2 regions of the Buttiauxella agrestis genome follow, and region 2 is predicted to be linked to the other one. Evidence: riboswitches for the same ligand, from Rfam matches in the RefSeq annotation. Region 2 holds a riboswitch; the other holds the start of a gene.

Region 1 (5,899 bases), 850 kb from region 2:
TGATGAGTTTCTGACAGGAGTTCCTCTTTTATGAGTTCGAGTCGTCTGCAACAACAATTCATCCGCCTGTGGCAATATTTCGAAGGTAAACCGCAGGATACAACGTTGAATGACCTGGCCTCGCTGCTGAATTGCTCCCGCCGCCATATGCGCACGCTACTCAGTGCGATGCAGGAAAAGGGCTGGCTGAGCTGGAAAGCGGAAGTCGGACGCGGCAAACGTTCGCAGCTCGAATTTCTCTACACGGGCCTCGCACTCCAGCAACAGCGGGCAGAGGATCTTCTCGAGCAGGACAGAATTGATCAACTGGTGCAGATCGTTGGGGATAAAGCCGCAGTGCGCCAGATGCTGATCTCCCACCTCGGACGCAGCTTCCGGCAGGGGCGACATATTCTGCGCGTTCTTTACTATCGTCCGCTGCTAAACCTGTTACCAGGCTCGGCTTTACGCCGTTCAGAAACGCATATTGCCCGGCAAATTTTCAGCGGCTTAATCCGCATAAATGAGGAAAATGGGGAACTGGAAGCGGATATAGCTCACCACTGGCAGCAAATATCCCCATTACACTGGCGTTTTTATTTGCGTCCAGGCATTCATTTCCACCATGGCCGCGAGCTGGATATGCTCGATGTCATGACCTCTTTGCAACGGATTAATGCGCTACCGCTCTATTCTCACATCACCCAGATTAGCTCCCCAACCGCCTGGACACTGGATATTACGCTCTCACAGCCGGATAACTGGCTGCCGTGGTTGCTTGGCAGTGTCAATGCGATGATTCTGCCGCGTGAGTGGCAAACGCTGGACAACTTTTCCCGCCAGCCAGTCGGCTCCGGCCCCTATTCCGTCGTGCGTAACAACACCAACCAACTAAAGATCCAGGCCTATGATGATTACTTTGGCTATCGCGCATTAATAGACGAAGTGAATTTCTGGGTGCTGCCGGAAATTGGTGAAGACGTCAGTTGTGCGGTGCAATTATCGGGAATGCCTGACAGCGAGAAAGCGGTTGAAAGTCGCCTGGAAGAAGGCTGTTACTACATTTTATTTGATAGACGCTCGCAATCCGGCAGCCATGAACAAGTGCGTCGCTGGTTGAGCCATGTGCTGGCACCTATTCACCTGCTTTATAGCGCGGGCGAACAAAACCAGCAGTATTGGTTCCCGGCATACGGCTTATTGCCACGCTGGCACCATACCCGACCGCAGCCGGTAGTCGAAAAACCCGCAGGGCTTGAGTCCGTAACACTGACGTTCTATCGCGACCACGTTGAGCACCGGGTTATCAGTAAAGTGATGGAACAATTGCTGGCACGCGTAGGCGTAAAACTGGTGGTGCAAGAAGTCAGTTATGAAGAGTGGCATCAGGGCGATGCCGAAAGCGATATCTGGCTTAACAGCGCCAACTTCACCCTGCCGCTAGAATTTTCACTCTTTTCGCATCTCTATGAGGTGCCGCTCATTCAAAAATGTATTGCGATTGACTGGGAATCCGATACCCGTAAATGGCACAACGGCGAGCTTTCACTGCCGGAGTGGTGCCAGAAGCGCGTTGAGAATAATGACATTTTGCCGTTAATTCACCACTGGCTGCGCATCGAGGGACAACGCAGCATGCGCGGCGTGAGGATGAACACGCTCGGCTGGTTTGACTTTAAATCGGCCTGGTTTGCGCCGCCGGAACCTTAATACTTTCGATTCATTCACAGAATCATTACAATGCTCGCGTTCTCAACGGGGTGCTAAGACGAAAGTCTGGCTGAGATAATACCCGTCGAACCTGATCCGGATAATGCCGGCGAAGGGATTTGAGGCTCTATTCTCAAATATCCTTTGCCACCCCTAATTCCAAGAGGTGCAAAGTGTTCAAAAAATTCCTGCCGTTACTGGCACTCATCGCCGCCCCGGTTTTTGCCAAACCCCTGCTGACTGTTTACACCTACGACTCCTTTGCCGCCGACTGGGGTCCAGGCCCTGCGGTGAAAAAAGCCTTTGAAGCTGACTGCAATTGCGAGCTGAAATTCGTCGCACTGGAAGACGGCGTCTCTTTGCTAAATCGCCTGCGCATGGAAGGGAAAAACACCAAGGCTGATGTGGTGCTGGGCCTGGATAACAATTTGCTGGAAGCGGCTGCGCAGACCAAACTGTTTGCCACCAGCAATGTTGATAGCAGCAAACTGAAAATCCCTGGCGGCTGGAACAACGACACGTTCGTGCCTTTCGACTACGGCTATTTCGCTTTCGTCTACGATAAAAACAAACTGAAAAACCCGCCAAAAAGCCTGAAAGAACTGGTCGAAAGCGACCAAAAATGGAAAGTGATTTACCAGGATCCGCGCACCAGCACGCCGGGTTTAGGCCTGCTGTTATGGATGCAAAAAGTTTACGGCGACAAAACGCCTGAAGCCTGGGCGAAACTGGCGAAGAAAACCGTCACCGTCACCAAAGGCTGGTCTGAAGCATACGGCCTGTTCCTGAAAGGCGAAGGTGATTTGGTGATGAGCTACACCACGTCACCGGCGTATCACATTATCGAAGAGAAAAAAGATAACTACGCAGCGGCAAATTTCAGCGAAGGGCATTATTTGCAGGTCGAAGTCGCTGGCCGTCTGGCTTCCAGCAAGCAGCCTGAACTGGCTGAGAAATTCATGAAATTTATCACCTCGCCAGGTTTCCAGAACACCATCCCAACCGGCAACTGGATGTACCCGGTAACGGACGTGAAATTGCCAGAAGGTTTTAACGGCCTGGTGAAACCGCAGACCACGCTGGAATTTAGCCCGCAAGACGTCTCTTCCCATCGCGCCAGCTGGATTAGTGAATGGCAACGCGCCGTCAGCCGCTGATCCCCGGCTGGCTGATTCCAGGGCTATGCGCCGCTACTCTCGTGGTAGCCGTAGCCCTGGCGGCTTTTCTGGCGCTGTGGTTTAACGCGCCGCAAACCGATATCCGTGCTCTGGTGCAGGATAGCTATTTGTGGCACGTACTGCGTTTCTCGTTCTGGCAAGCATTCCTCTCCGCTGCCCTTTCGGTATTTCCGGCGATTTTCCTCGCCCGCGCACTTTACCGCCGCCGTTTTCCGGGGCGGCTCGCGCTGTTACGCCTGTGCGCCATGACGCTGGTTTTGCCAGTGTTAGTGGCCGTGTTCGGGATTCTGACGGTTTACGGCCGCGAAGGTTGGCTGGCCTCATTGTGCGCCTGGCTGGGCATTGAATGGGTTTTCTCGCCATATGGCCTTAAGGGCATTTTATTAGCTCACGTCTTTTTTAACCTGCCGATGGCGACGCGTTTGCTGCTTCAGGCGCTGGAAAATATCCCCAGCGAACAGCGCCAGGTCGCCGCACAGCTGGGAATGCAGGGCTGGAATTTCTTCCGCTTTGTGGAATGGCCGTGGTTACGCCGCCAGATTCTTCCTGCCGCCGCACTCATTTTCATGCTTTGCTTCGCCAGTTTTGCCACCGTGCTTTCACTGGGCGGCGGGCCGCAGGCGACCACTATCGAACTGGCCATCTTCCAGGCGCTGAGTTACGACTACGATCCAGCCCGTGCGGCGTTGCTCGCATTAGTACAAATGATTTGCTGCCTGGGTCTGGTGCTGATGAGCCAACGCCTTAGCAAAGCGATTCCGGTGGGTATCAGCCAGATGCAAGGCTGGCGCGACCCGCAGGATAACCTGCGCCGCAGACTGTGTGACGGGCTGCTTATCGTACTCGCACTGCTGTTGTTATTACCGCCGCTGATAGCGGTCATCATTGATGGCATCAATAGCGGCCTGGGTTCTGTGCTGTCACAACCGATTCTATGGCAGGCATTATTCACCTCATTACGAATCGCCGTGGGCGCAGGGTTAATCTGTGTGGTGATAACAGTGATGCTGCTGTGGAGTTCGCGTGAATTGCGCCTGCGCAACCGCGCATTTGCCGGGCAGGCGCTGGAACTGAGCGGCATGTTGATTTTAGCCATGCCGGGCATTGTGCTGGCAACCGGCTTTTTCCTGTTGCTCAATAACAGCGTGGGTTTGCCGCAAACCGCTGACGGCATCGTAATTTTTACCAATGCGCTGATGGCCATTCCCTATGCGTTGAAAGTGCTGGAAAACCCGATGCTGGATGTCGCGGAACGCTACGGCAAATTGTGCCAGTCACTCAATATCAGTGGCTTAAATCGCCTACGCTACATCGAGTTACGGGCGCTCAAACGCCCACTGGCACAGGCGCTAGCATTTGCCTGCGTGCTCTCGATTGGTGATTTTGGCGTCGTGGCGCTATTTGGTAATGAAGATTTCCGCACGCTACCGTTCTATCTCTATCAACAAATTGGTTCATATCGTAGCCAGGATGGCGCCGTTACCGCGCTGATCCTGCTGATACTGTGCTTTGCTTTATTCACATTGATTGAAAAACTTCCGGGACGCCATGCTAACGCTAACTGATGTAACCTGGCTCTATCACCATTTACCGATGCGTTTTTCGATGCAAATTAATGCCGGAGAACGCGTGGCGGTGCTGGGGCCAAGCGGCGCGGGGAAAAGTACGCTGCTGAGTTTGATTGCCGGTTTTCTGACACCTGCCAGCGGGCAGATTAGGCTCAACAATGAAGATCATTCGCATAGCGCACCTGCGCAGCGCCCGGTGTCGATGCTGTTCCAGGAGAACAATCTTTTTAGCCATCTGACGGTGCGTCAGAACATAGGGCTTGGGATAAATCCCGGCCTGAAGCTGAATCCTGAACAGCAGCAGCGTCTGGCGACCATTGCCAGTCAAATGGCGATTAGTGATTTGCTCGACCGTTTGCCTTCACAGCTTTCTGGCGGCCAGCGCCAGCGTGTCGCCCTCGCCCGCTGTCTGGTGCGCGAGCAACCTATTTTGCTGCTCGATGAACCTTTCTCAGCACTCGATCCGGCGCTGCGCCAGGAGATGCTGCAATTGCTTGATGACCTGTGCCGCCAGCAGCAACTGACGCTGTTGATGGTGTCACACAGTGTTGAAGATGCGGCACGCATTGCCGAAAGAAGTCTGGTGGTGGTCGATGGCCGTATCGCCTGGGATGGCGACACGGCAACCTTATTGAGCGGGGAAGCCAGCGCATCGGCGCTGCTGGGTATTAGTGGTGGCCAGTAAGCACTTTCCACAAAATTTCGCGGTAAATCGGCATTAACGGGTGCATTTGAATCACCACAAAACTGCCTATCGCCAGCACCGCCATGGTGGGGGCTAGCCAATGCAAACGCGCCCGAGGCAAATATTGCGTTAAACGGTCGGCACTTGCTTTACCGCTACGCCACCAGCGCCAGCACAACCAGCCCGCCAGCCAAAGGCCCAGCGCGACCAGCAGTAACAGCCATTTAAAGCTGCCGCTCTGCATATCCGCAGGAATATCAATGGCGGCTCCCGCCAGAATTCCGGGCAAGAAGTAGATGGGCGGCCAGAAAATGCAGCCGATGATGTTAGGGACAATAAATTTAGAAACAGGGAGATCCAACATGCCTGCGACCATCGGTACCAGCGGGCGTGTCGGGCCAACAAAACGGCCAACCAGGATGGTAAACATGCTGTGCTGATGCAGCGCGTGCTCGGTTTTATCCAGCAGCGCTTTGTTTTTTTTCATAAACGACCAGCGGTGCAATGGCCCTTTGAAGCGTCCCCCAAGCCAGAACGAAATCCAGTCGCCCAACAAGCAACCGACTATCCCCGCAGCCCAGGCGTGATAAAAACCGACCTGCCCGCCGCCAATCAGCGCACCCAGCCCCGCCATCATTACCGTGCCAGGCAGGATAAGCCCCACCAGCGCCAGAGATTCCAGAAAGGCCACCAGCATCACCGCAAAAAGCGAATACGCCACTGACTGAGTTATAAAGTGTTCCAGCAAAGCTTCCATAAAGCGTCCGTCGAGAAACGAG
Region 2 (5,899 bases):
TTCAGGTTTGCCATTTTGCAGCGAAACGAAAGTGCTGGCATTGAGTTGCCCGACAACATACGAAAGATTGGGGATGTTGTTATCGTAACGCATCCAGGATAAGCCAAAGTTTAACCCTAACTCCATCTCCCCCCAGGAAAAACGAAACGAAGTCATGGCTTTATAATAAGAGTCGATAAGACTTTCATTCATATTGTCCAGACGCAGGAAAATACCATATCCAGGACTGTAATAAATATTGTCATACCCCTTAAGCAGCGGTGTTAAGTATGCAACCACGGCTTTAACAAATTCAAAGCGGAAAGCAATACCATGAGCTTGTGTTAAAGAGTTTAATTCCGGGCACTGCACGGTACATAACCCTGCGTTCGGATACTGTATGAGATCTTTTTTAAGCGCTTGTAAATTGGGCAGGCCGGTATGAGGTTCAGATAACGAGATGCGCTTAAGATGTTTGATGTAGTTAAGAATGCGTGTTGCCAGTACACCAACAAGGACAATAGTCAGAGAAAATATGGCAATCATTGATGATGCAAGCGCCAGATGGCCGATATAGTGCTCTACCGTAAATTCATTTTTTATCGATATATAATTATCAGTGTAATAGCCTAACAAAATGAGCATGAAAACCCATAATGGGTTTATGAGTGCATGGCCCAATCGGATTGAGCCCCAAAGCATTACGGGTAATAGTAATACTATGGAATAATCAGTAAATATTAAAATGTCATTTCTTGTTGTAATCATGCAGTACATAATAGCAATTAAAAGCATTGCCCATACTAGCTGACTTATTGCATGTGGCCCATTAACAATCAAATCTTTTAACTGGCGCAAATAGCTTAAAAACCATGAGGGTTTGTAGCAGGTGCGGAAAAGTAAATAGCAAAATGGGACACCTGTAATACAGGACGTCAACATCCATTGAATATTGATCAGCGTGATAACGCTAAATATGTTTTCATCAGAAGCTGAGATAAAACGAAATTTGAGCAGTAACCACTGGTAGAGCACGGTAAATGTAAAACTATTAAGGCAAATGAGCCAACATATGCGTTGCGCAGAGAGGCGACTGCGCCCAAAACTGACCATGCCTCGTTTGCCCGTTGCACAAAAATAGAGCGTGACACAGATTAAAGCACTGCTCAACTGTGCAGCGATACTCAGGTAATCAAACAATGGATAGTGGTAAAAACTGTAAAGGGCAAACAGGGCTAACGTCGGGAGTGCCCTGCGATGGTATAAAATCAGCAATGCTGTAACGATGGGTAAGGTCAGGTCATAAAACCGTAGCGGTATCCCAACTATTTCAACACGATGACCCAGTTTCGCAGCAAGCGAATATAAAAAGAAAAATGTGACACATATTTTAATGTGCTGTTGAATACTTGCTGATAAAACCATATTTTTTAGCGTAAAACCCTAAATTTGATTAATAAACGCGCGCTGCCCAATATAAGATATTTTAGAATATCATGTTTTTAATAAACCAACGCTCAACAGTTTTGTGGGTATTAATTTCATATGGAATCTTGTGCGAGTCAATTGGAATATAGACCTGCGCGAAGATTACTTGTTGTTTCTTTGCTATGAATGTTGTTTTTATTGGTTAAATGTTTTTAATGCTTGTGAATATGTGATTGTCATTATAATAATATAATTCGATGATGACATTCTCCTGTTATATTCACAAAGCTATAACTGTTGCGCATGAAAGTTACACCCTGCTAAAAATGTTAATTACTTGTTGATGCCCGCTATTAATTTTATGTATAAATTACTCTAAACAATACAGCGTGAAGAAAGGGTAACAGTATGGAAATAATCACACCGAGATTGATCCTCCGGCCACTTCGTTCGGAAGATGCCGAGCAAATTCAAAACGTATTTCCGCGCTGGGAGATTGTGCGTTACCTGGTTTCTACTGTTCCATGGCCTTATCCACCTGGCGCGGCAAAACATTATGTCGATAATGTTGCGCTGCCTGCGGTAAAAGAAGGAAAGGGCTGGTTCTGGTCCATTCGGCGTAAAGAAAATCCGCAGGAATTAATTGGGCTAATTTGTCTGATGGATACTCCAGATAACAACCGTGGTTTCTGGTTAGTCCCGGAATGGCAAGGACAGGGCCTGATGAGTGAGGCCTGCGGTGGAGTGAATGATTTCTGGTTTGAAACACTCGAGAAAGACGTGTTACGCGCGCCAAAGGCCGTCGCCAATGACCGTTCCAAAAACCTTTCCATCCGTCACGGTATGCGGCTTATCTGCACCGAAAAATCGCAATATGTGAGTGGTGAAATGGATTCGGAGCTTTGGGAAATAACCCGCGATGAATGGCGGCAATTCAAAAAGTTAACGTCGCTGGCTTAACCTCTGGCAGCACAGGCGGTTTACAGTCACTGTCGCGCGCATTATTCTTGTGAACGCAAAAGTATGATTTATCAATGACTCGGGGTGCCCTTCTTTGTGAAGGCTGAGAAATACCCGTACCACCTGATCTGGATAATGCCAGCGTAGGGAAGTCAGATGCCTGCCCGGTCATCTCTTCTTCACGCCAGGCAGGAGCTTACAAGATGCAACCTGACCTGCTACCCGGCCACTGCGCCGCCTCGGTTTTACATAACTTACGCAGCACTCCCCCTTTAGTCCATTGCATGACCAATGATGTGGTGCAGAGTTTTACCGCCAACGTGCTGCTCGCCATTGGCGCGGCTCCCGCTATGGTCATTGAGCCCGAAGAGGCCGCGCAATTTGCCCCCATTGCCAGTGCATTGCTGATTAATATCGGGACACTCACCGCCGACAGCAGCCGCGCAATGCTGGCCGCCATTCACGCCGCGAATCAATCATCCACGCCATGGGTACTCGATCCGGTTGCCGTCGGCGCTCTGGCGTTTCGTACCCGATTTGCACGCGAAGTTCTCGCGCTAAAACCTGCCGCAATCCGCGGTAATGCTTCAGAAATCTTAGCATTAGCGGGGGAGCATTCCGCAGGCCGTGGCGTAGATAGCGCTGACGATGCACTTTCTGCATTACCCGCCGCCCTTAAACTGGCACAGCTTACTGGCGCGGTGGTGGCAGTCACCGGCGAGGAAGATTACGTCACCGATGGCGAAAACGCCTGGAGCGTTGCGGGCGGCGGCGTGTTGATGACGCGCGTGGTCGGCACCGGTTGCGCGCTTTCCGCCGTGGTTGCCGCTTGCTGTTCGCTGCCAGGGTCAAGGCTGGATAACGTCGCTGCCGCCTGCCAGTTTATGAAATTCGCCGGTGAACAGGCGATTGCCGTGAGTCGCGGTCCTGGCAGTTTTGTCCCGGCGTTTCTTGACGCACTTTACGGGCTCAATGCGGAGGCTCTGGCATGAAAGGGCAAAAACGTATTAACGCATTGACTATTGCTGGCACTGACCCGAGCGGGGGCGCGGGCATTCAGGCTGACCTGAAAACATTCTCGGCACTGGGTGCGTATGGCACCAGCGTGATCACCGCGCTGGTGGCGCAAAACACGCGCGGCGTGCAGTCTGTTTATCGCATTGAACCGGCGTTTGTCGCCGCCCAGCTTGATTCAGTGCTCAGTGATGTGCGTATCGATACCATTAAAATTGGCATGCTGGCTGAAACTGATATCGTCGAAGCGGTGGCTGAACGGTTGGCTTTTTACCATGCGCAAAACGTGATACTCGATACGGTCATGCTGGCGAAAAGTGGTGATCCCTTGCTTGCGCCCTCTGCGGTCGATAGCCTGTGTCGTCGGCTGTTGCCGCAAGTGGCGCTGATCACACCGAATCTGCCTGAAGCCGCCGCGCTGCTGGATGCGCCTCATGCCCAAAATGAGCGAGAAATGAAGGAGCAGGGTGATGCGCTGCTGGGGATGGGTTGCAAAGCGGTGTTGATGAAAGGCGGCCATCTTGATAACGCCGAAAGCCCGGACTGGTTATTTACCCGTGACGGTGGGCAGCGTTTTACCGCTCCGCGCGTCCAGACTCGCCACACTCACGGTACGGGATGTACGCTTTCTGCGGCCCTTGCCGCACTTTATCCGCGCTATCTGGACTGGCCGAAGACGATTTCGGCGGCTAAAGCGTGGCTATCTCAGGCGTTAGAGCAGGCAGATTCGCTGGAAGTGGGCAACGGAACTGGACCGGTGCATCATTTTCACCAATGGTGGTAATCGAGGTAATACCTGTATAAGACCATTGAGTTATACTGGTTTCACCTTATCTTCCGGACATTTGCGCGACATGGAACAGGTTCACCTTCAGCTCATTGAACAACTCGTCCAGCGGTTTTCGCAGGCCGACAACACGCCGCTGTATTTGAAATTCGCCGAAACGGTGAAATCGGCCGTACGCAGCGGTGTTTTGCCGCAAGGGAATATTCTGCCGGGGGAGCGAGATCTCAGTCAGTTGACCGGCGTTTCGCGCATAACGGTGCGCAAAGCGATGCAGACGCTGGAAGATGAAGGGGTGGTGACGCGTTCCCGAGGCTACGGCACGCAGATTAACAACACGTTTGAGTATTCGCTGAAAGAGGCGCGTGGCTTTTCGCAGCAAGTTGTGTTGCGCGGTAAAAAGCCTGACACGCTGTGGGTCAACAAACGCGTGGTGAAATGCCCGGCAGATGTGGCCGAACAACTGGCGATTCTCGCCGATAGCGATGTTTTCCTGCTGAAACGTATTCGTTATGTCGATGAAGATGCGGTTTCGGTGGAAGAGTCTTACGTGCCAACGGAATTAATTGCGAACGCTGATGACATCGGCGTTTCGCTGTATGACTATTTTCGCAGCCAGAATATTATCCCGCAGCGAACGCGCAGTCGCGTCAGCGCCAGAATGCCCGACAGCGAGTTCCAGTCGCATATTAAGCTGGAAACAGCGGTGCCGGTTCTGGTGATCAAACAGGTGGCGTTTGACCCGCAAAACCGGCCTATCGAATACAGCATTAGTTATTGTCGCAGCGACTTATATGTGTTTGTCTGTGAAGAATAATACCCGTCATACTTCAAACGGCATCTTTGTTGGCTGCGTTCGCTTGCCCGAATCGCTTAGTTGACTAAGCTCATCGGGACTCGCTCTCTTGCCGCCGCGATGCCGCTCGAATTATTTTGGGTATTGGCAGAGTTGCTCAATAAAGGGGGCGCAATCGCCACCGCGGTGGCTAACGACATAAGAAGCCACGGCATTACCCAGACTTACCGCATCGCCGAGGTTCCAGCCCGCCGCCAGCCCAGCCATAGTACCACCCGCATGGCTGTCGCCTGCGCCAATCGTATCTACAACCACAGCCGGGAACGGCGCTGCCAGACCAATACTTTCCGCTGAAGCAAACCTGGCACCTTCTTTATCGAGCCGCACAATTAACGGCGAATTGTAGCACTCAAGCCATTTCTCGCAAATTCCTGCAATATCATCGCCCGCCACATTCAACCACTGCGCGGCAATTGCGGCTTCCTGGCGGTTAAGTGAAACCATCGGTTTGCAGGCCATAATCCGTGCCAGCAGTGGCTCAGGAATATCCGCAATACGCGGGCCAAAATCGATAAATGCGCTCACGTCATGCAGCGATTCCAGCCAGTTCACCAGTAATTCGGCACACGGCCCGGCAAGTTGATATCCAGACAGCGAAAGCAGGGTACCGGGCGCAAGCTGCAATTTATCCAGCCACTGCTGATTCCACTGGTGTTCGACGCCACGAAACGACATAAACGTTCTTTCGCCATCCGGCTCCACCAGCGCCAGACACCAGCCGTTATCGCCGCTGGTGGTATGGATTTCGCTGATGATCCCTTGCTTTTCCAGGCTTGAGCGAATGATATCCGCCCAGGTTCCCTGGCCAATCGGTAGCGCATTTTTAGACGCAATGCCCAGGCGTGACAGCGTGAGCGCGATGTTCAGCGCGCAACCGC

Evidence for each region. Region 2 has a riboswitch for thiamine pyrophosphate ahead of thiM (hydroxyethylthiazole kinase). Riboswitches for the same ligand answer to the same signal wherever they lie in the genome.
Region 1: another riboswitch for thiamine pyrophosphate. It lies ahead of thiB (thiamine ABC transporter substrate binding subunit); the one in region 2 lies ahead of thiM (hydroxyethylthiazole kinase).

Annotation. Positions count from the first base shown of each region.
Region 1 is NZ_UIGI01000001.1:745,148-751,046, reverse strand. Features, by position in the region: gene sgrR (HTH-type transcriptional regulator SgrR) at 31-1,689, shown strand; TPP riboswitch at 1,726-1,825, shown strand; gene thiB (thiamine ABC transporter substrate binding subunit) at 1,863-2,846, shown strand; gene thiP (thiamine/thiamine pyrophosphate ABC transporter permease ThiP) at 2,822-4,432, shown strand; gene thiQ (thiamine ABC transporter ATP-binding protein ThiQ) at 4,416-5,120, shown strand; gene DY231_RS03650 (DedA family protein) at 5,104-5,877, opposite strand.
Region 2 is NZ_UIGI01000001.1:1,597,202-1,603,100, forward strand. Features, by position in the region: gene DY231_RS07575 (sensor domain-containing phosphodiesterase) at 1-1,404, opposite strand, end outside; gene DY231_RS07580 (GNAT family N-acetyltransferase) at 1,816-2,367, shown strand; TPP riboswitch at 2,438-2,534, shown strand; gene thiM (hydroxyethylthiazole kinase) at 2,571-3,359, shown strand; gene thiD (bifunctional hydroxymethylpyrimidine kinase/phosphomethylpyrimidine kinase) at 3,356-4,165, shown strand; gene DY231_RS07595 (GntR family transcriptional regulator) at 4,236-4,982, shown strand; gene DY231_RS07600 (PfkB family carbohydrate kinase) at 5,094-5,899, opposite strand, start outside.